3 regions of the Azospira sp. APE16 genome follow, and region 2 is predicted to be linked to each of the others. Evidence: riboswitches for the same ligand, from Rfam matches in the RefSeq annotation. Region 2 holds a riboswitch; each other region holds the start of a gene.

Region 1 (6,083 bases), 1.4 Mb from region 2:
TCCACCAGCACCTGGTCTCCCGCCTGGTGACCGTGGCAGTCGTTCACCAGCTTGAAGTGGTCCAGGTCCAGCAGGATCAGGCTGAAGGGCTGGCCGAAACGCTGGGAGCGCTGGATTTCGCTTTCCAGCACCTCGTCCAGCTTCATGCGGTTGAACAGGCCGGTCAGCTTGTCGGTGACGGAAAGTCGCTCCAGCTCCCGGTTGAGGGCGCTCAGCTTGCGGTTGGAGTAGATGACCACGGCCAGGACGAAGGCGGCCACGGCCAGGCTCTTCCACAGCAGGCTGTAGTCGGTGTGCTGCTCCACCTTGATGGCCACGTGCCGGTTGGCGATGGCCTCCCGCTCCTGGGGCGTCACGGTGCCCACGCCCTTGTCCAGGATGTCCCGCAGCAGGGGTTCATCCTTGATCACGCCGATGCGCAGCTGGTTGGTGTAGGCGGGAATCTGGCCGGCGATCTTGAGGTTGAACAGGCCTTCCTTGCGGATGGCGTAGGCGGCGACGATGAGGGAGCGCACCGTCAGGTCGGCCTTGCGCTCGGAAACCAGGGAGACGGCCTCCGGCTCGCTGCCGGTGAGGATCACCCGCAGGTTGGGGAAGTCCTTGCGGATGCGCTCCTCCACCATGGTGCCCCGGGGCAGGGCCACGCTCTCGCCGCTGAGGCCGAGGAGGTCGCCGACGAAGGCGTGCTCCTCCCGGGTGACGATGATGTTGGGGTCGGTGAACACGGGAGCGGTGAAATTCAGCCAGCGGTCCCGTTCCGGACTCTGGTTGAGGAAGCTCATGAGCTGGCAGCGCCCGGCCTTGGCGGCGGCCAGGCTTTCGTCCCAGGTCCGCACCGGCAGCAGCTCGATGCGCAGGCCGACCCGCTGGGCCACCAGCTGCACCAGGTCGGCGCCGATGCCCTCGTGCCGCCCCTGCTCGTTGATGCGCTCGAAGGGCTCCCAGTCCGGATCGACGCACATCTTCACCGACCGCACCCTGTCCAGGTAGGCCTGCTCGGCAGCCGTGAAGACGATGGACGCCGGCTCGGAGGCGACGCCGGGCAGCGGACTCAGGGAAAGGCAGGCGGCGCACAGGGCCAGGGCTGTCTTGAGGGACATGGGGACTAGGCAGGTTGGAGGGATCGTCGCTGCCGATGCCCGGGCAGCCTGGGCTGCGGAGGGCGCCATGCCGATCACGGCACGGGCTCCGGCCCATCTTCTTCTGTCGGCAGTATAACGGCCCGCCACCGCTGAATTGGCTCGACTATGTCACACCGCGGCGGGGGTCCGCTGTCCGGCCGGGCAGCCTGCCGCCTGCCGTTCCGGGCCGGAAACCGGGCGCCCGCCCCGACCGGGGCGGGCGAAGGCCGGCGCCTAGGCCAGACGCCGCCCCAGGGGCTGGGGCACGGGCACCGGGCGGCCGTCGTAGCCCACCGCCACCATGATGAAGCGGCCCCGGGTGCACAGGCGGCGCTGGCCGGTGAGCAGGGCCTCGGCGTGCAGCAGCACTTCCACCGTCATGGAACTGTTGCCGATGGCCACCACCCGGGCCGCCAGGTCGGCGATCTCCCCCTCCAGCACCGGCGCGTGGAAGTCGATGCGCTCGGAAGCGGCCATCACCACAGGCATGCGGGCCTGGCGGCTGGCCGCCACCATGGCCGCCTTACCCAGCCAGGCCAGGGCCTGGCCGCCGAAGAGGCTGCCGTGGTGGTTGGTGTGGCCGGGAAAGACCATCTCCACCATGGCCGTCACCGGGCCGATGCCGGGCAGCTGGGCGAAGCTCTCGTCGTCCTCCTGCAGCGGCGCCCCTGGACCGTCCACCGCCACCAGGGTGAAGTGGGCGGTGGCGCTGGTCTCCCGCAGCCCGGTGGCCAGGTCCTCCGCCGCCAGGGCCACCTCCACCTGCACCGAGCGCCGGCCCCGCTGCACCACCCGGCCGGACAGTTCCACCAGGCGCCCCTGGGGAATGGGCTTGCGGAAGTCGATGCGGCCGCTGCTGGCGGTGACCATGGGCCGGCGGGTCTCCCGGGTGGCCACCAGGAAGGCCAGCTTGTCCATCATGGCCATGGCAGAACCGCCGAAAAGGGTGCCGTGGTGGTTCACCTGTTCGGGGAAGACCACGTCCACCATGAGGGTGGCCTGCTGCTGCCGCGGCGAAGTGGACGAAGTGGGGGCGGGATTGGCTTCTACGGGCTGGGCGGCCGTCCCCACGACGGCGCCGATTTCCATTGCTTCCATGCGCATGCGCAACTCCTTGGATGAAGCGGAGCGGGAGCGTCGGAGAAGGGCGAACACCCCGGGCCGCGGCAAAGCGGCTCGGAGCGGCAGGCAGCCGAGAGCGGACAACGATGACAGTCAGGGAATGCGCGCATTTACCTTCCTCAGGGGACACCCCGCCCCAATTAGGATTGATATGAAGTAATGCCGCGGCAGGTCTCCTGACTTGCGGGTCGTCACGTTGCGCCAGCCTTCCCGGCAGTATCGCCAGTGGCAAAGAGTGGAGCGCAACGCTCGCCGCCTACAGTTGCGGGGGCAGTTCCGGACTGGAGTCGGGGCGTCGCCGCCCTGTCTCGCACCGGATTCCCTTTTCATCCCCTGGAGGGGGGAACCGAAGCGGGGCCAGTCTAACCCGCCCCAACCGATTCGCCAAACGCCGCGCCTGGCGCGGCGGATTGCCCAGCCCGGGGGGAGTGGGCTATCATCCGCCCCGATTCAGGTGCCGTGCCTCGCGCTCTGCGGGGACGGTGAAACGGGAAGCCGGTGACTCCAGGGACCACCCAGGACAGTCCGGCGCAGCCCCCGCTGCTGTAAGCCAGACGACGCTGCCTCACGCCACTGTGGTTCATCACGGGAAGGCCGGCAGGGAAGGATGAAGGCAAGCCAGAAGACCGGCCTGACATCACAAGTTGCACCATTCCCCGGGGTGACGGGAACGGTTCTGGTGATTTGCCGCCTCCTCGCTGTTCCATCCGCCGCGGCCCTTTATCCGACCTGCCACAACTCCCCCGCCTGGTGCGCCACCGTCATGCTCGCCGAGGGAGAGACTCATGCACATCATGGAAGGCTTCCTGCCCATCGAACACGCCGTGGGCTGGAGCGTCGCCGCCGCCCCCTTCGTCGCCTGGGGCATCCGTTCCGTGAACCGCCGCATCCGTGAAAATCCCGAGCAGCGCATGCTGCTGGGAGTGGCTGCCGCCTTCACCTTCGTCCTCTCGGCCCTGAAGCTGCCCTCGGTCACCGGCAGCTGTTCCCACCCCACCGGCACCGGCCTGGGCGCCGTGCTCTTCGGTCCTGCCGCCATGGCCCCCATCGGCGCCGTGGTGCTGCTGTTCCAGGCCCTGCTGCTGGCCCACGGCGGCCTCACCACCCTGGGCGCCAACATTTTCTCCATGGCCGTGGTGGGACCCTTCGCAGCCTACGGCATCTTCGCCCTGGCCCGCCGCCTCAAGGCCTCCCTGGCGGTGAGCGTGTTCCTCGCCGCCAGCCTGGCGGACCTGCTCACCTACGTCACCACCTCGGTGCAACTGGCCTGGGCCTTCCCCGATCCGGTGGGCGGCTTTGGCGCCTCCTTCCTCAAGTTCGCCGGCATCTTCGCCCTCACCCAGATTCCCCTGGCCATCAGCGAAGGCCTGCTGACCGTGGTCATCTGCAACGCCCTGGCGCGCTTCAACCCGCAGGAACTGCAGGACCTGGGCGTGGCCCCGACGCCGGAGGTGCGGGCATGAAGCGCCACCAGAACCTGCTGCTGCTCATCGCCGTGGTGCTGCTGGCGGCCCTGCCCCTGTGGCTGGTGGAACGGCCGGTCGGGCCGGACGGCCAGCCGGCGGAAATCTTCGGCGGCGCCGACAGCGAGGCCCAGGCCCTCATCACCCGCATCGCCCCGGACTACCAGCCCTGGTTCCAGCCCCTGCTGGAGCCGGCCAGCGGCGAGATCGCCTCCCTCCTTTTCGCCCTGCAGGCGGCCCTTGGCGCCGGCTTCATCGGCTATTACCTGGGCTGCGCCCGCACCCGGGAAAAGCTGCGCCGGGAACAACGACGCGATGAAGCTGCAGCCCGGCGCGAAGACGAGGACCAGGAAGGGCCGGCGTGCTGATCGAGCAGTCGGCCTACGCCAACCGCTGGCGCGGCGTGGCGCCCCAGGCCAAGGGCCTCTTCGCCCTGGGCGGGGTGACGGCCGCCTTCGTCGCCGCCGCCACCCCGGCCGCCGGGCTCGGCGTGGCCGCCCTGCTGGCGGCCGTGACCATCGGCGGCGCCCGGGTATCGCCCCTGCTCTATCTGCGGGTGGCGGCCCCGGCCCTCTTCTTCCTCGCCATCAGCGCCCTCTCCCTGGCCGTCTCCGTGGATGGGGGCGGCCTGCAGGCCACCGCCGCCGGCACCCGCCAGGCCGCCGTGGTGGCGACCCGCTCCCTGGGCGCCCTGGCGGCCCTGCTGTTCCTGGTGCTGACCACGCCCCTGAGCGACCTCATCGCCCTGCTGCGCCGCCTGCGCACCCCCGAGGTGCTGCTGGACATCATGGTGCTGTGCTACCGCACCCTGTTCGTCTTCGCCGCCGCCCTGCAGGATATGCGCGCCGCCCAGGCCGCCCGCCTCGGCCACCTGGACCGCAGCCGCCTGCTGCGCAGCCTGGGGCAGATGGCCGCCCACCTCACCCTGCAGGTGTGGCAGCGTTCCCACGCCCTGCACCTGGCGGCCCTGGCCCGCAACAACGACGGTCCCCTGCGCTTCCTCGGCAGCCGCCACCCCCATGCCCGGCGCGATGCCGGCCTGGCCGGCGTGGCCGCCCTGGCCCTGGTGCTGCTCGCCTGGAGCGGCCGGTGAGCACGCCCCTGCTGCAGCTGGAGGACGTGCACTACCGCTACCCGGACGGCAGCGCGGGCCTGGCCGGCTGTTCCCTGAGCGTTTCCCGGGGCAGCCGCAACGCCCTCATCGGCGCCAACGGCTCGGGCAAGACCACCCTCTTCCAGCATTGCAACGGCCTGCTGCGCCCCGCCGCCGGCCGGGTGCACTACGCCGGCGCCCCGGTGGACTACGGCCGGGCCGGCCTGCGCGCCCTGCGCAGCAAGGTGGGCCTGGTCTTCCAGAATCCGGACCGGCAGCTTTTCTCCGCCAGCGTGCGGGAGGACGTCTCCTTCGGCCCCCTCAACCTGGGCCTGAGTGATGCCACCGTCGCCGCCCGGGTGGAAGCCGCCCTGCAGGCCGTGGGCATGGACGACCTGGCCCACAAGCCGGTGCAGAACCTCAGCTTCGGCCAGAAGAAGCGGGTCTGCATTGCCGGCGTGCTGGCCATGGAGCCGGAGCTCCTGGTGCTGGACGAGCCCATGGCCGGCCTCGACCAGGCCATGCAGGAGGAACTGCTGGCGGTGCTGGACGGCCTGCACCGCCGGGGTATGACCATCCTCCTGGCCACCCACGACATCCACTTCGCCTACCGCTGGGCCGACCGCATCCACCTCATGGCCGCCGGCCGCTGCTGCGCCAGCTTCGACGCCCCGGCCCTGGCCGGGCACGAGGCCGAGCTGGCCGCCATCGGCCTGCGCCTGCCCTCGGTGATCGGCCTGGAACGGCAGCTGCGGCAGCGCGGCCTGCTCCGCGGCGACACCCCCATCCACAGCTGCAGCGCCCTCCTGGCCCAGCTGCAACAAGAAGACTGCTGAGAAGGAACATGCCATGACCCCAGCCACCCTCGGCAAGATCTGGTTCGTCGGCGCCGGCCCCGGCGACCCGGACCTCATCACCGTCAAGGGCCGCCGCCTGCTGGAACAGGCCGGCGCCATCCTCTTCGCCGGCTCCCTGGTGGACCAGGCTGCCACCCTCTACGCCCCGCCGGGCTGCGAGATCCGGGACTCCAAGGACATGACCCTGGAGGAAATGACCTACTGGCTGCTCCAGGCCAGCCGCCGCCACCAGACCGTGGTGCGCCTGCAGACCGGCGACCCGGGCCTCTACGGCGCCCTGGTGGAAATGACCCGGCCCCTGGACGAGGTGGGCGTGCCCTGGGCCGTGGTGCCAGGCGTCTCCTCGGCCCTGGCCTCCGCCGCCGCGGCCGGCGAGACCCTGACCCTGCCGGAAGTGACCCAGACGGTGATCCTCACCCGGGTCGCC
Region 2 (6,083 bases):
GCGGTGGACATCCTGATCCGCAACCTCTACGAGCGCACCGCCGACGTGGGTTTCCTGGCCACGGACGAGGATATCCGGGACTTCATCCGCCAGCGCAAGGAGGCGCCGGACCAGGAGACCCTGGAAGGGGAGAAGGCCCGCATCCTGCGCCGCCTGCAGGAGTACCGGGACAAATACACGGTGTACGACGAAATCCTGGTGCTGGACCTCAACGGCCGGGTCATCGCCCACCTGGACGGCGCCAGCCCCGTGCTCTTCTCCCAGGACCCCCTGCTGCAACAGACCCTGCACACCGACGGCTATGTGGAGACCTTCCGCGCCAGTGACCTGCGCCCCGGTCTGGAGCGGGCCCTCATCTACTCCCAGCGCATCGACGACGGCGATAGCGGCGAGCCCCTGGGGGTGCTGTGCCTGTGCTTCCGCTTCGCCGACGAGACGGAGAGCATCTTCCGCAACCTGCGTCGCCGGGAGGACCGTTCGGTGATGCTGCTGCTGGACGCCCAGGGCACGGTGATCGCCTCCAGCGATGCCGACCACGTGCCCCTGGGCCGCCGCCTGGAGCAGGTGCGGGATGCGGATTACCGCATCGTCGATTGGGGCGGCCGCGAGTACCTGGCCAGGACCTGCCCTACCCGGGGCTACCAGGGCTACGTCGGGCCCGGCTGGGTGGGCCATGTCATGGTGCCGGTCAGCTCCGCCTTCCGCGCCGGCCTGGGCCAGGCTGCCGAGAGCCTGCCGGCGGAGGTGCTGGAGGGCGTGCTGGCCCACGCCGACACCTTCTGCCCGGCCCTGGCCGACATCGCCCGGGGCGCCGAGGGCATCAACCTCTCCCTGCGCCGGGTGGTGTGGAACGGCCAGATCATGGCTGCCGACAAGCGGGGCGACCTGCTCAAGCTCAAATCCGTGCTGCAGCAGATTTCCGAGACCGGCGACCGCACCAGCGACCTCTTCGCCCGCTCCATCGCCGACCTCTACCAGACCGCCATCTCCTCCAGCCTGCAGGACGTGCAGTTCATCTCCCGCCTGATGATCGACATCATGGACCGCAACCTCTACGAGCGGGCCAACGACTGCCGCTGGTGGGCCCTTACCTCGGCCCTGCGCCGCAGCATGGCCGCCGGCCGTCCCGGCGAGGCGGAGGCCCAGGCCATGGCCGGCATCCTGGAATACATCAACAGCCTGTACACCGTCTATTCCCGGCTTTTCGTGTACGACCTTTCCGGCACCATCGTCGCCGCTTCCAACCTGCACGGCGACAGCCTCAACCTGGTGGGCAAGAAGGTGGATGCGGGCTGGGTCCAGTCCGTCTTCTACCTGCCCAGCACCCAGCACTACTGCGTCTCCCCCTTCGAGAAGAGCTGGCTCTACGGCGGCCGCCCCACCTACGTCTACAACGCCGCCATCCGTCATCCCGACGATCCGGCCAAGGTGGTGGGGGGCATCGGCATCGTCTTCGACGCAGCGCCCCAGTTCGCCGCCATGCTGGCCGATTCCCTGCCGCCCCAGGCAGGGGCCTTCGCCGTCTTCGCCGAGCGCAGCGGCCGCATCATCGCTTCCTCCGACGAACGCTTCCCGGCGGAAAGCCTGCTGGAGGTGGACAAGAGCCTCTTCGCCGCCGCCAACGGCGAGGGCCGCTCCCGGGTGGTGCAGCTGGCCGGGCGCACCTGGATCGTCGGCAGCACCGCCTCCTTCGGCTACCGGGAATTCAAGAATAGCGGCGACTACAGCAACGACGTGGTGGCCCTGGTGTTCGTCCCCGTCGGCGACGGCAGTGCCGCCGCGGCCCCCCGGGAACGGCGCCCGGCGGTGCTGGAAGGCAGCTACGGCGACCTGCACGCCCGGGGCGGGCAGAGCGTGGAGCTGGCCACCTTCGTCGTCGGCGACAAGGTGTATGGCCTGCCGGCGGCCGAAGTGCTGGAGGCGGTGGACCCGGCCCGGCTTTCCCCCATGAGCGGCTCCCGCCGCTATCTTTGCGGCGTCATCAGCTTCCAGAGCGGTGGCGGCGACAGCGGCACCCTGGTACCGGTGGTGGATATGCGCTTCCTTCTCAACTACCCGGCCAAGGAGGTGGACAACCACAGCCAGATCGTCGTGGTGCGGGTGCGGGACGGCCTCATGGGGCTGCTGGTGGACGATCTCTATGCCGTGCCCGAATTCGACGCCGAGCGCCTGGAGCCGATCCCGGAGATGATCCGCCAGGACGCCGGCTACGTGCAGGCCATCATCAAGCCGCGCCAGCCGGACAGGGAAAAAATCCTCCAGGTGCTGGACCCGGAGCGCATCTGCGGCGCAGCCCAGAGAAAGCCGGAGTCCGCCGCAGGCGTCGAGGCACCGCGCCCGGCGGCGCCCCTGCGGGCCATCGGCGGGCCCGGAGGCGGGCGCTGAAGGGGGAAGGGCAAGGGGGAAGGGCAAGGGGGAAGGGCAAGGGGGAAGGGCAAGGGGGAAGGGCAAGGGGGAAGGGCAAGGGGGAAGGGCAAGGGGGCAGGGCAAGGAGGCAGGGCAAGGAGGCAGGGCAAGGAGGCAGGGCAAGGAGGCAGGGCAAGGAGGCAGGGCAAGGAGGCAGGCGCAGGGCTGCCGGGCAAAAATCCGACCCCGGACAGAGGCGCTTTACCTGGATCAAATCCAGCTGCCGTCGGCCTTGACCCTCCCCGGGCCGGCGGCCAGAATCCGCCCCCATTCGGCTTCCGCTTTCGGAACACGGTGCAACTCCGTGGCGGGCCCGCCGCTGTAATCGGGGACGGTCGTTCCACGGCGTGGTGCAGTTTCTCCACGCCACCCACTGCCGCAGCAAATGCGGCGGGAAGGGGGAACCCAGTAGCAGGACCGGTCGATCCGTAAGCCAGAAGACGGGCGGAAGTCGTGGAGTTCCAGGCAAAGGGCTCCGGCGGCATGTTTCTTTCGAGACAGGCCGCCGGAGCCCTTTTGCTTTTTTTCATACCTTCGCGGGAGGACCCCATGAAAGCCACCACTCAAGTTACCAGCCAAGCCACTACTGCCCAGCAGGCCGCTGTCCAGCCCACCCAGGCCGCCGCCCCGGCCCCGGTCATCGCCAGCCGCAAGTCCTGCAACCCGGACGGCATCGGCCTCTCCCACTACGTCCTGATGGATCGGAAGGCGGCCAAGTGAACGGTCCGGCTCCCCATCTGCCCCGGCTGCAGCCCTACGACATCGGCCATGAGCGCTACGTGGCCCTGCTGCACCCGGAAACCGCCTTCTGGTCCCTGGTGGACAAGGACCGGGTGGAGGCGGAATTGTGCGGCAGCGAGCTGGCCGAGCGCTTCCAGGCCCAGGCGGCAAGGTTCGCCCAGGAAATCCACGCCCTGCGCTTCGAGCTGAAGCCCTCCGGCGTCTATGTGAACCCGACGGAACGCTGCAACCTGGACTGCACCTACTGCTACATCCCCGACACCCTGCGCCGCCACGGCAGCGACATGCCGGCGGAACGGCTGCTGGGGGCCCTGCAGCGGCTGAAGGAATACTTCGCCACGGTGATGGACGGCGGCGAGGGGGCGCGCAAGCCCCGCCTCATCTTCCACGGCGCCGAACCCCTGATGAACCGGGAGGCCCTGTTCGCCGCCATCGACCTGTTCCAGGACGATTTCGCCTTCGGTGTGCAGACCAACGGCACCCTGCTCACCGATGCCGCCGCCGACTTCCTCATGCAGCGCAACGTCAGCATCGGCCTTTCCCTGGACGGTCCCACCGCCCCCATCACCAACGCCACCCGCCACACCTGGGCCGGCCAGGGGGTGCACCAGCACGTGCTGCGGGCCATGGAGCGGCTCCAGGGCTACGGCTCCTGGAGCGTCATCACCACCTGCACCACGGAGAACCTGGCCCACCTGACGGACATGGTGGAGCTGTTCCATCGCCACCAGGTGCCCACCTGCATGCTCAACGCGGTGCGCTGCACCCTTTCCGGCGCCCGGGGGGTCAAGCCGGTGGACGGGGATTTCGCCCGGGCCTTCATTGCCGCCCTGGAGCGGACCCACGAGCTGTACCGGGAGACCGGGCGCAAGCTGGTGGTGGCCAATTTCGCCAACATCCTGCTGGCCATCCTGGCGCCCACGGCGCGGCGCCTGATGTGCGACATCTCCCCCTGCGGCGGCGGCCGGGCTTTCTTCGCCCTGGCGGCGGACGGCGGCCTCTTTCCCTGCAGCGAGTTCATCGGCCTGCCGGCCTTCGAGGGCGGCAACCTGTTTACCGACGGCGTGGCGGCAGCCCTGGAGTCGCCAGCCTTCAAGGAAGTCACCGGACGGGACGTGGATAAGTTCGAGCCCTGCGCTTCCTGCCCCATCCGCCACTTTTGCGGCAGTCCCTGCCCGGCGGAGGCCAACGAGATGAACGGCGGCATGGAGAAGACCGGCGCCTTCTGTCAGTTCTACGAGGAGCAGGTGCGCTACGCCCTGCGCCTGATCGCCGACGGCAAGTCCGACAACTTCCTCTGGGATGGCTGGGACCAAGGTACGGAGACGGTTTTCAGCGCCTGCTGAGGCCCGTTCGAGGCCCGTTTGCCCCCGGTCGGCGGCCCCGCCCCGACCGGGGTGCTTACCTTCCGGGCGCCAAGGCCGGATAATGGCGCCATGAATGCCGCCACTTCCTCCGCTTCCCTCTACGCGCCGCCCCGCCTTTCCGCCCGCTGGTTCCCCGTGTGGCAACGCAATTTCCTGGTCTGGCGCAAGCTGGCCCTGCCTTCCATCCTGGGCAACCTGGCCGACCCCCTGATCTACATGCTGGGCCTGGGCTACGGCCTGGGCAGCATGCTGCCGGAGGTGGCCGGCACCTCCTACGTGGCCTTCCTGGCCGCCGGCACGGTGTGCGCCAGCACCATGAACGCCGCCACCTTCGAAGCCCTCTATTCGGCCTTCTCCCGCATGCACGTGCAGAAGACCTGGGAGGCCATGCTCAACGCCCCCCTGGAGCTGGAGGACGTGATGCTGGGCGAGCTGATCTGGGCCGCCACCAAGAGCCTCCTTTCCGGCTGCGCCATCCTCACGGTGATCTTCGTCCTCGGTCTCTCCCATTCGCCCCTGGCCCTGGGAGTGCTGCCGGTGATCCTGCTCACCGGCCTGGCCTTTGCCGCCCTGGGCCTGATCGTCAATGCCCTGGCACCCTCCTACGATTTCTTCATGTACTACTTCACCCTCTTCATCACCCCCACCATGCTGCTTTCCGGCGTCTTCTTCCCCCGGGAACAGCTGCCGGTCCTGGTCCAGGGGCTGACCGAGGCACTGCCCCTGACCCACGCCGTGCAACTGGTGCGGCCCCTGCTGCAGGGCCAGGTGCCGGCCAATGCCCTGCTGCACGTGGCGGTGCTGCTGGCCATCACCGCCGTCGCCTTCCTCGTCGCCCTGGTGCTGACCCGGCGCCGCCTGCTGCGCTGAGATGGCGGCAGGCGCAGGCAGATCAAAACGCGAAACGCCGCTCTCGGCTAAGATGGCCCCATGACCACCTCCAAAAAAGCCAACCCGGTACTGCTGGTGCAGACCAATTGCCCGGACGGCGAAACCGCCGCCCGCCTCGCCGCCGCCCTGGTGGATGCCCGTCTGGCGGCCTGCGCCAACGTGCTGGCGCCCTGCGCCTCCATCTACCACTGGCAGGGCAAGGTGGAGATGGCCACCGAGACGCCCCTGCAGCTGAAGACCGCCGCCGACCGCTTCCCCGAACTGCGGGCCCGCCTGCTGGAACTGCATCCCTACGACGTGCCGGAGATCGTTGCCTGGCCCGTGGCCGAAGGGCTGCCCGATTACCTCAACTGGGTCGTGACCGAGACCCGCCCCGAGTGACGCCGTGATTGCTTCCCTGATTTCCCCGTTGTGGCGCCGGCTGCTGCCGTGCCTGATCCTGCTGGGCCTGGCCCTGCCCGTGGCCGCCCAGGAATTCCTCGATCCCCTGGTGGCCTTCAAGCCCGAAGCCCGGGCCCTGGACGACAAGACCGTGGAGGTGCGCTACAGCATCGCCAAGGGCTATTACCTGTACCGGGACAAGTTCAGGTTCGCCGCCGAGGGCGCCACCCTGGGCACCCCCGTGTTCCCCGCCGGCAAGCAGAAGCACGATGACAACTTCGGCGACGTGGAGGTCTA
Region 3 (6,083 bases), 180 kb from region 2:
GGGGCTCGTCCAGCAGGTAGAGGTCCGGCGCCTGGGTCAGCAGGGTGGCGATGGCCAGGCGCTGGCGCTCGCCGCCGGAGAGGGAAGGCGTCTCCCGCTGTTCCATGCCGGCCAGCCCCACCCGGGCCAGGGCGGCCCGGGCCAGTTCCGCATCGGCGCCCGATTCCCAGTCCCAGCGGCCCAGGTGGGGATGGCGCCCGGCCAGGGCCGTCTCCAGCACGCTGGAAGCGAAGGCGTCGGCCTGGGTCTGGGCCATCCAGCCCCGTTGCCGGGCCGCCGCCCGGGGCCCCAGTTCGCCATAGCTGCGCCCCTGCAGGCGCACCTCGCCGCCCTGGGCCGGACGCAGGCCGGCCAGGGTGGATAGCAGGGTGGACTTGCCGGCCCCGTTGCGTCCCAGGATGGCCAGCCGTTCCCCCGGCTGCAGTTGCAACTCCAGGTCGCGGCAGACCTCCCGTTCGCCGATGCGCACGGTGAGTCGGCTGGCTTGCAGCAAGGCAGTCATCGCGGCGCCCGGGTGAGGAGGAAGAGGAACACGGGCACACCGATGAGGGCGGTCAGCACCCCCACCGGCAGCTGCTGGGGCGCCGCCACGGTGCGGGCCAGGGTGTCGGCCAGGGCCAGCAGGGCGCCGCCGGCCAGGGCCGAGGCGGGCAGCAGCAGGCGCTGGTCGTTGCCCACCGCCAGGCGCACCAGATGGGGCACCACCAGGCCGACGAAGCCGATGGAGCCGGCAGTGGTGACGGCGGTGGCGGTGGCCAGGGAAGCCACCACATAGACCAGCCGACGCAGGCGCACCACGGCCACGCCGAGGGCCTGGGCCGTGGCCAGGCCCCGGGCCAGCAGGTTGAGTTCCCGGGCGAAGGGCAGGGCCAGCAGCAGGGCCGCCGCCAGGGCCAGCAGGGGCGGCCGGGCGTCGGTGGCCTGGGAGAGGTCGCCCATCAGCCAGTAGAGCATGCCGTGCAGCTTGTGCTCCGGCGCCAGGGACAGCATCAGGGCCACCAGGGCGCCGCAGCCGGCGGCGACGATGACCCCGGTGAGCAGCAGGCGGGTCTGGGTCCACGAGCCGTCGCCGTGGGCCAGGCCGAAGACCAGGAAAGTGGCGGCCAGGGCGCCGCTGAAGGCGAGGCCGTTGATGCCGAAGGCGGACAGCCCGAGCAGGATGGCCACCAGGGCGCCGACCCCGGCGCCGCCAGAGATGCCCAGCACATAGGGATCGGCCAGGGGATTGCGCAGCAGCACCTGCATCAGGCAGCCGGCCACCGCCAGCAGCCCGCCGCAGGCAAAGGCGGCCAGGGCCCGGGGCAGGCGCAGGTTATGCACCACCGCGTAGCCCGGCGCCTCGGCATCGCCGAGCAGCCCCTGCAGAACGGCGCCGGGGGGAATGCTGATGCTGCCCACCGCCAGGGCCACGACCAGGCTCACCCCGGCCAGCAGCACCAGCAGGGCAATGACGATCAGGGCGCGACGGCTGGAGGGCATGGTTGGTGAGTTATTTCGGCGTGTAGCGCAGGCCGACGAACAGGGTGCGGCCGGCGGTCATGAACTGGGTGTCGCCGCTGCCGCGGTAGAGCTCGTACTGTCGGTCGCCGATATTCTTGATCTGTCCTTCGATGGACCAGTCCTTGTCGAGGGGGTGGCGGACAAAGGCGTTGAACAGGCTGAATCCGCCCATGCGGCTCTGGTTTTCCTTGTCTTCGTAACGTGAGCCGACGCTCTTCATATCGCCACCGAAGGTCAGGTTGCCCAGTTTGTAGGAAAGGGCCAGGGTGAATTGTTCTTCAGCCCGGCGTCGCAGCACTTTACCGGTGATTTCGTCGGTGGGGCGCGTCAGGTCCAGCGCGGTGCTGACCGAAAGATCGTGCCAGGTGCCACGATAGGACCAGGTGCTGCCGGTGATCTTGGCCTTGCCGATGTTGTCCGGCGTGTTGCCCCAGTCGATCAGATCCGTGACCCGGTTGTCGTAGTAGACCACCCGCGCTTCGTGGCCGGTATTTTCCCAGGCCATGCCGATCTCGGTGTTCTTGGAGCTTTCCGGTTTCAGGTTGGGATTGCCGCCGAAGCAGCCCCAGATGGGGTAGCAGGTGGAGGGGAAGTAAAGGTCGTTGAAACTGGGTGCTTTGAACGCAGTGCCCTGGGAAATGAAGGCCCGCAGCTGTTCGGTGAACTGGTAGCCGTAGGCGGCGGACCAGGTGTCCTTGGCCCCGATGCCGGAAATGTGGTCGCGCCGGGTGTTGGCCTGGAGCCGGTGGTTGCCGAAGAGCTGGTTCCAGCCCAGCAGGTAGGAGTGGGTATCCCGGGATTTCAGGGTGTAGGTCTGGTTGGAGTCGATGGACTGCTTCTGTTCTTCCACGGCCACCAGCCAGCCCCCCAGCCGGGTAGTGATTTCGTTCTGCCAGGAGAGGGTGGTCTGGGTCGTCTCGTAGCGGCGCAGGGTGGCTGGCTCATAGGTGACGGCGGCATTCCGGGATTCCCCCATGCGCAGGGTGGAAGTCCAGTCCTTGAGGATGCGGTTGCGGCTGTAGATGTTCCAGGACGACAGGGAGGTCTTGGTCCGGTCGTCGAAATTGACGTTGCCGTCCATGTGATTGGTATTGTCCGTCTGCAGGTAGCTCATGCCGACTTCGTGGCCGACGGCAGGGCGGACCTGCAGGGAGGCCGAGGCAGCGCGGCTGGAATAACCGTCCTTGTCCGGATTGGAGAGCGGTCCCCGGGTGGCGCTGATGCCATCGCTGTCGAAGGTGCTGGCGGAGAGGGCATAGGAAATCAGCTGATTGCCACCGGAAATTCCGCCGCTGGTTTCCCGCGTGTTGTGGGAGCCAACCTTGGCGCTGAAACGTGGCGTCAATGGCCCTTGGCCGCGGGTGGTGAATACCTGGATGACGCCGCCGATGGCCTCCGAACCGTAGAGGGCCGAGGCCGGGCCGCGCAGGACCTCGACACGCTCGATCTCCTGGGCCGGAATCATGTCGAAGGGGGCCTCTCCCAGGGTGGCCGAAGTCAGGGGAATACCGTCCACCAGGAGCAGGGCATGACCGGAATTGGTGCCGCGGATGAAGAAAGAACTCTGCTTTCCCGGCAGCTGGCCTTCGGTGATGAAAATGCCAGGCACGCTCGACAGGACTTCGGCGAGGGTCACCTGCCCCTTTTGCTGGATTTCCTCCCGGGTGATGACGGTGGTGTCGGCCAGCAGTTCATTGGCTCGCATCGGTGTCCGGGTGGCGGTGACCAGCACGGGGTCCAGGGTCTGGGATTCGGCGTGGGCCGTCGGAAGTAGGGCCAGAGTCAGCGCCGCGGTCAGCGCCTGGTAACGGGATGTGGCTTGCATGATGGATTCCTTCTGCCATGCCCGAGCGTCCCCGCTGGGCAGGTTGCAATGAGGAAAGCAGGGGAGTGACAAGCGAGTGAGACGACCCGCTGCTTTCCAGCGATGCGCAAGGCCGGTATCCGGGCTCGGAAGTCTTGATCCATCGCCTTCCCGGGGGTGACCCAGTGGCATCGTGATGGACCCGCACTTCCTTACCGTTGCGGGGGCAGCACAGGCATTGCGCCGCTGCTGGCGGCGCGCACCTGTTTCCCGTTTAACCGCGGAGGAGGACTCCTCCCGCGGCACCTGACGCGGAGCGTTGTCCCTGGTGGAACAACGGGGGCGGATGGTACTCCATACCTGCCTGTATGGCGAGGCCGGCGCCTGGGCGCTTTGGCATAAAACACATTCAAAATATGGTCTTAGTCCTTGACCTTGCGTGTTTTTGGCCTCTATAGTTCGCGCCTATGACTAAGCAATTGGATGCCCTCGAGGGCAAGGTGGCGCAGGTGGTCAACCTCTGCCACAGCCTGCGGGCCGAGAACCAGGAACTGCGCGCCCGACTGGCCAGCGCGGAAGACGAGCGCCTGCGTCTGGTCGAGCGCATGGAGGCGGCCCGTGCCCGCCTCGAGGCGCTGGCCGAGCAGTTGCCGGAGGAGGGCAAGGCATGAGCGGCAATTTCATCGACGTGGCCATCCTCGGCCGCGAATACCGGGTGGCCTGTCCGCCCGGCGAACAGGAAGCGCTGCTGGCTGCCGTCGCCTATGTGGACCGCAAGATGCAGGACATCGCAGCCAAAAGTAAGACTGCTGCCGCCGAGCGCGTGGCGGTCATGGCGGCCCTGAATATCGCCCACGAACTGCTTTCCGCCGGGAAGGCGGAGAGCCCCGCAGAAAATCCTGAAACCCCCGTTGACGGCTCTGACTTTCAGCGTAGAATCGGAGCCATGGAAACACAGTTGGACGCGGCCCTCCAAGGCCAGGAACCCTTGTTCTGAAGCCTTCTTGGCCGCACCAGCAAAAGTTTCCGCCGATTGTCCCCTGCGGTGTTCGTCAAGGCCATATATTCCTTGAACCAATGCTAATTGGCATCGGCCGCGAACCACTCATCCGCTGTTGTGAGCGCCCTTCGTCGGGTGCACCTGATGCGGACGGCAAGCGACCACTCTGAACTCAGGTTCAGGATGCCGGCCTAACGGCACAGGCGGGGGCCTAATACAGCAGCGCGGTGCGAGCAATCCACCGCGCTGTTTCCTTTTGTGGCCCCTCTTTTCCCCTGTTCGCCCATGGCTTACTGGCTGATGAAATCCGAGCCGGACGAAGTGTCCATCGATGACCTAGCCCGTCTCGGCCGGGTGCCCTGGTTCGGCGTGCGCAACTACCAGGCCCGCAATTTCATGCGCGATGCCATGAAGCTGGGCGACGGCGTGCTCTTCTACCATTCCGGCTGTGCCGTGCCGGGCATCGCCGGCCTGGGCCAGGTGGCGTCCGCCGCCTACGCCGATGCCACCCAGTTCGATCCGGCAAGTCCCTATTTCGATGCCAAATCCTCGCCCGGGCAGCCCCGCTGGCTCAACGTGGATGTGGCCTTCGTCGCCCGCGGGCGCTTCGTGCCCCTGACCGAGCTGCGCTGCCATCCGGCCCTGGCGGCCATGGGAGTGCTGCAAAAGGGCAGCCGCCTGTCCATCACCCCGGTGACGGCGGAAGAGTGGCAATTCATTACCCGCAAGTTGATGGAGCTGAACGATGCTTTTTGATTTCTGGTGGCTGGCCTATGTGGGTCTGGGCCTCTTTGCCGGTTTCATGGCCGGCCTCCTGGGCATCGGCGGCGGCGCCGTGATGGTGCCCCTGCTGGCCATGATCTTCGCCGGCCAGCAGTTCCCGCCGGAGCAGATGCTGCACCTGGCCCTCGGCACCTCCATGGCCACCATCATCTTCACCGCCATTTCCAGCCTGCGCACCCACCACCAGCATGGCGCCGTGATGTGGGACACGCTGCGCTCCTTCACCCCGGGGGTGCTGGTGGGGACCGTGCTGGGCACCCAGCTCGCCGCGCGCATTTCCACCCAGGGCCTGGCCCTGTTCTTTGCCTGCTTCATTTCCTGCGTGGCGTTGCAGATGGCGTTGAACTTCAAGCCGAAACCCCACCGGGAACTGCCCGGCCCGGCCGGCCTGGGGCTGGCGGGCGGGGTCATCGGCGCCCTCTCTTCCCTGGTGGCCATCGGCGGCGGCTCCCTGACGGTGCCTTACCTGGCCTGGTGTAACGTGCCGGTGCGCAACGCCATCGGCACTTCGGCGGCCCTCGGCCTGCCCATCGCCTTCTTCGGCACCCTGGGCTACATCTGGAACGGCTGGGGCGAGGCCGGCCTGCCGGCCTGGAGCGTTGGTTACGTCTATCTGCCGGCCCTGCTGTGGGTGATGGCGGGCAGCGTGGTGGCGGCCCCGGTGGGGGCGCGTCTGGCCCATCGCCTGCCGGTGGCGACCCTGAAGCGGATTTTCGCCGGTGTGCTAGTGCTGCTGGCAGCCAAGATGTTGCATGGCGTCATGTAGATGGCGGCTTGCCGACCTTGATGCATATGGAAAGGGCCTGCGGGCCCTTTTTTGTTTTTGCGCCGCGACATACGGGCGGGTATGGAAATTTGCGTAACTGTTATATCATTGCGTAATCCATGTCCGTTCCCGGACGCAATACGGGTTTCCCACATTGGGGAAAACCCGCCGGGAGGGCTGGGTAGAGGGGGAGTCGGTCTTTTCTGCCGACCTAAACAAATACTCAAACT

What was found. A riboswitch is a leader RNA that binds a small molecule or an ion and turns the genes downstream of it on or off. The one in region 2 is predicted to bind cobalamin.
Region 1: it holds a riboswitch for cobalamin, as region 2 does, so the genes downstream of both, ACLSSQ_RS07495 (acyl-CoA thioesterase) here and cbpA (modified peptide precursor CbpA) in region 2, are expected to answer to the same signal.
Region 3: it holds a riboswitch for cobalamin, as region 2 does, so the genes downstream of both, ACLSSQ_RS01790 (TonB-dependent receptor domain-containing protein) here and cbpA (modified peptide precursor CbpA) in region 2, are expected to answer to the same signal.

Annotation. Positions count from the first base shown of each region.
Region 1 covers NZ_CP179682.1:1,536,137-1,542,219, reverse strand. The annotation lists gene ACLSSQ_RS07500 (diguanylate cyclase) at 1-1,100, opposite strand, end outside; gene ACLSSQ_RS07495 (acyl-CoA thioesterase) at 1,356-2,225, opposite strand; cobalamin riboswitch at 2,392-2,609, opposite strand; cobalamin riboswitch at 2,679-2,893, shown strand; gene ACLSSQ_RS07490 (energy-coupling factor ABC transporter permease) at 3,029-3,706, shown strand; gene ACLSSQ_RS07485 (energy-coupling factor ABC transporter substrate-binding protein) at 3,703-4,074, shown strand; gene cbiQ (cobalt ECF transporter T component CbiQ) at 4,068-4,799, shown strand; gene ACLSSQ_RS07475 (energy-coupling factor ABC transporter ATP-binding protein) at 4,796-5,635, shown strand; gene cobM (precorrin-4 C(11)-methyltransferase) at 5,649-6,083, shown strand, end outside.
Region 2 covers NZ_CP179682.1:161,315-167,397, forward strand. The annotation lists gene ACLSSQ_RS00810 (chemotaxis protein CheW) at 1-2,385, shown strand, start outside; cobalamin riboswitch at 2,693-2,848, shown strand; gene cbpA (modified peptide precursor CbpA) at 2,956-3,126, shown strand; gene cbpB (peptide-modifying radical SAM enzyme CbpB) at 3,123-4,493, shown strand; gene ACLSSQ_RS00825 (ABC transporter permease) at 4,584-5,384, shown strand; gene cutA (divalent-cation tolerance protein CutA) at 5,445-5,786, shown strand; gene ACLSSQ_RS00835 (protein-disulfide reductase DsbD) at 5,791-6,083, shown strand, end outside.
Region 3 covers NZ_CP179682.1:344,282-350,364, forward strand. The annotation lists gene ACLSSQ_RS01780 (ABC transporter ATP-binding protein) at 1-502, opposite strand, end outside; gene ACLSSQ_RS01785 (FecCD family ABC transporter permease) at 499-1,479, opposite strand; gene ACLSSQ_RS01790 (TonB-dependent receptor domain-containing protein) at 1,490-3,325, opposite strand; cobalamin riboswitch at 3,418-3,629, opposite strand; gene ACLSSQ_RS01795 (hypothetical protein) at 3,772-3,975, shown strand; gene ACLSSQ_RS01800 (cell division protein ZapA) at 3,972-4,301, shown strand; RNA gene ssrS (6S RNA) at 4,339-4,518, shown strand; gene ACLSSQ_RS01810 (EVE domain-containing protein) at 4,590-5,060, shown strand; gene ACLSSQ_RS01815 (sulfite exporter TauE/SafE family protein) at 5,050-5,853, shown strand.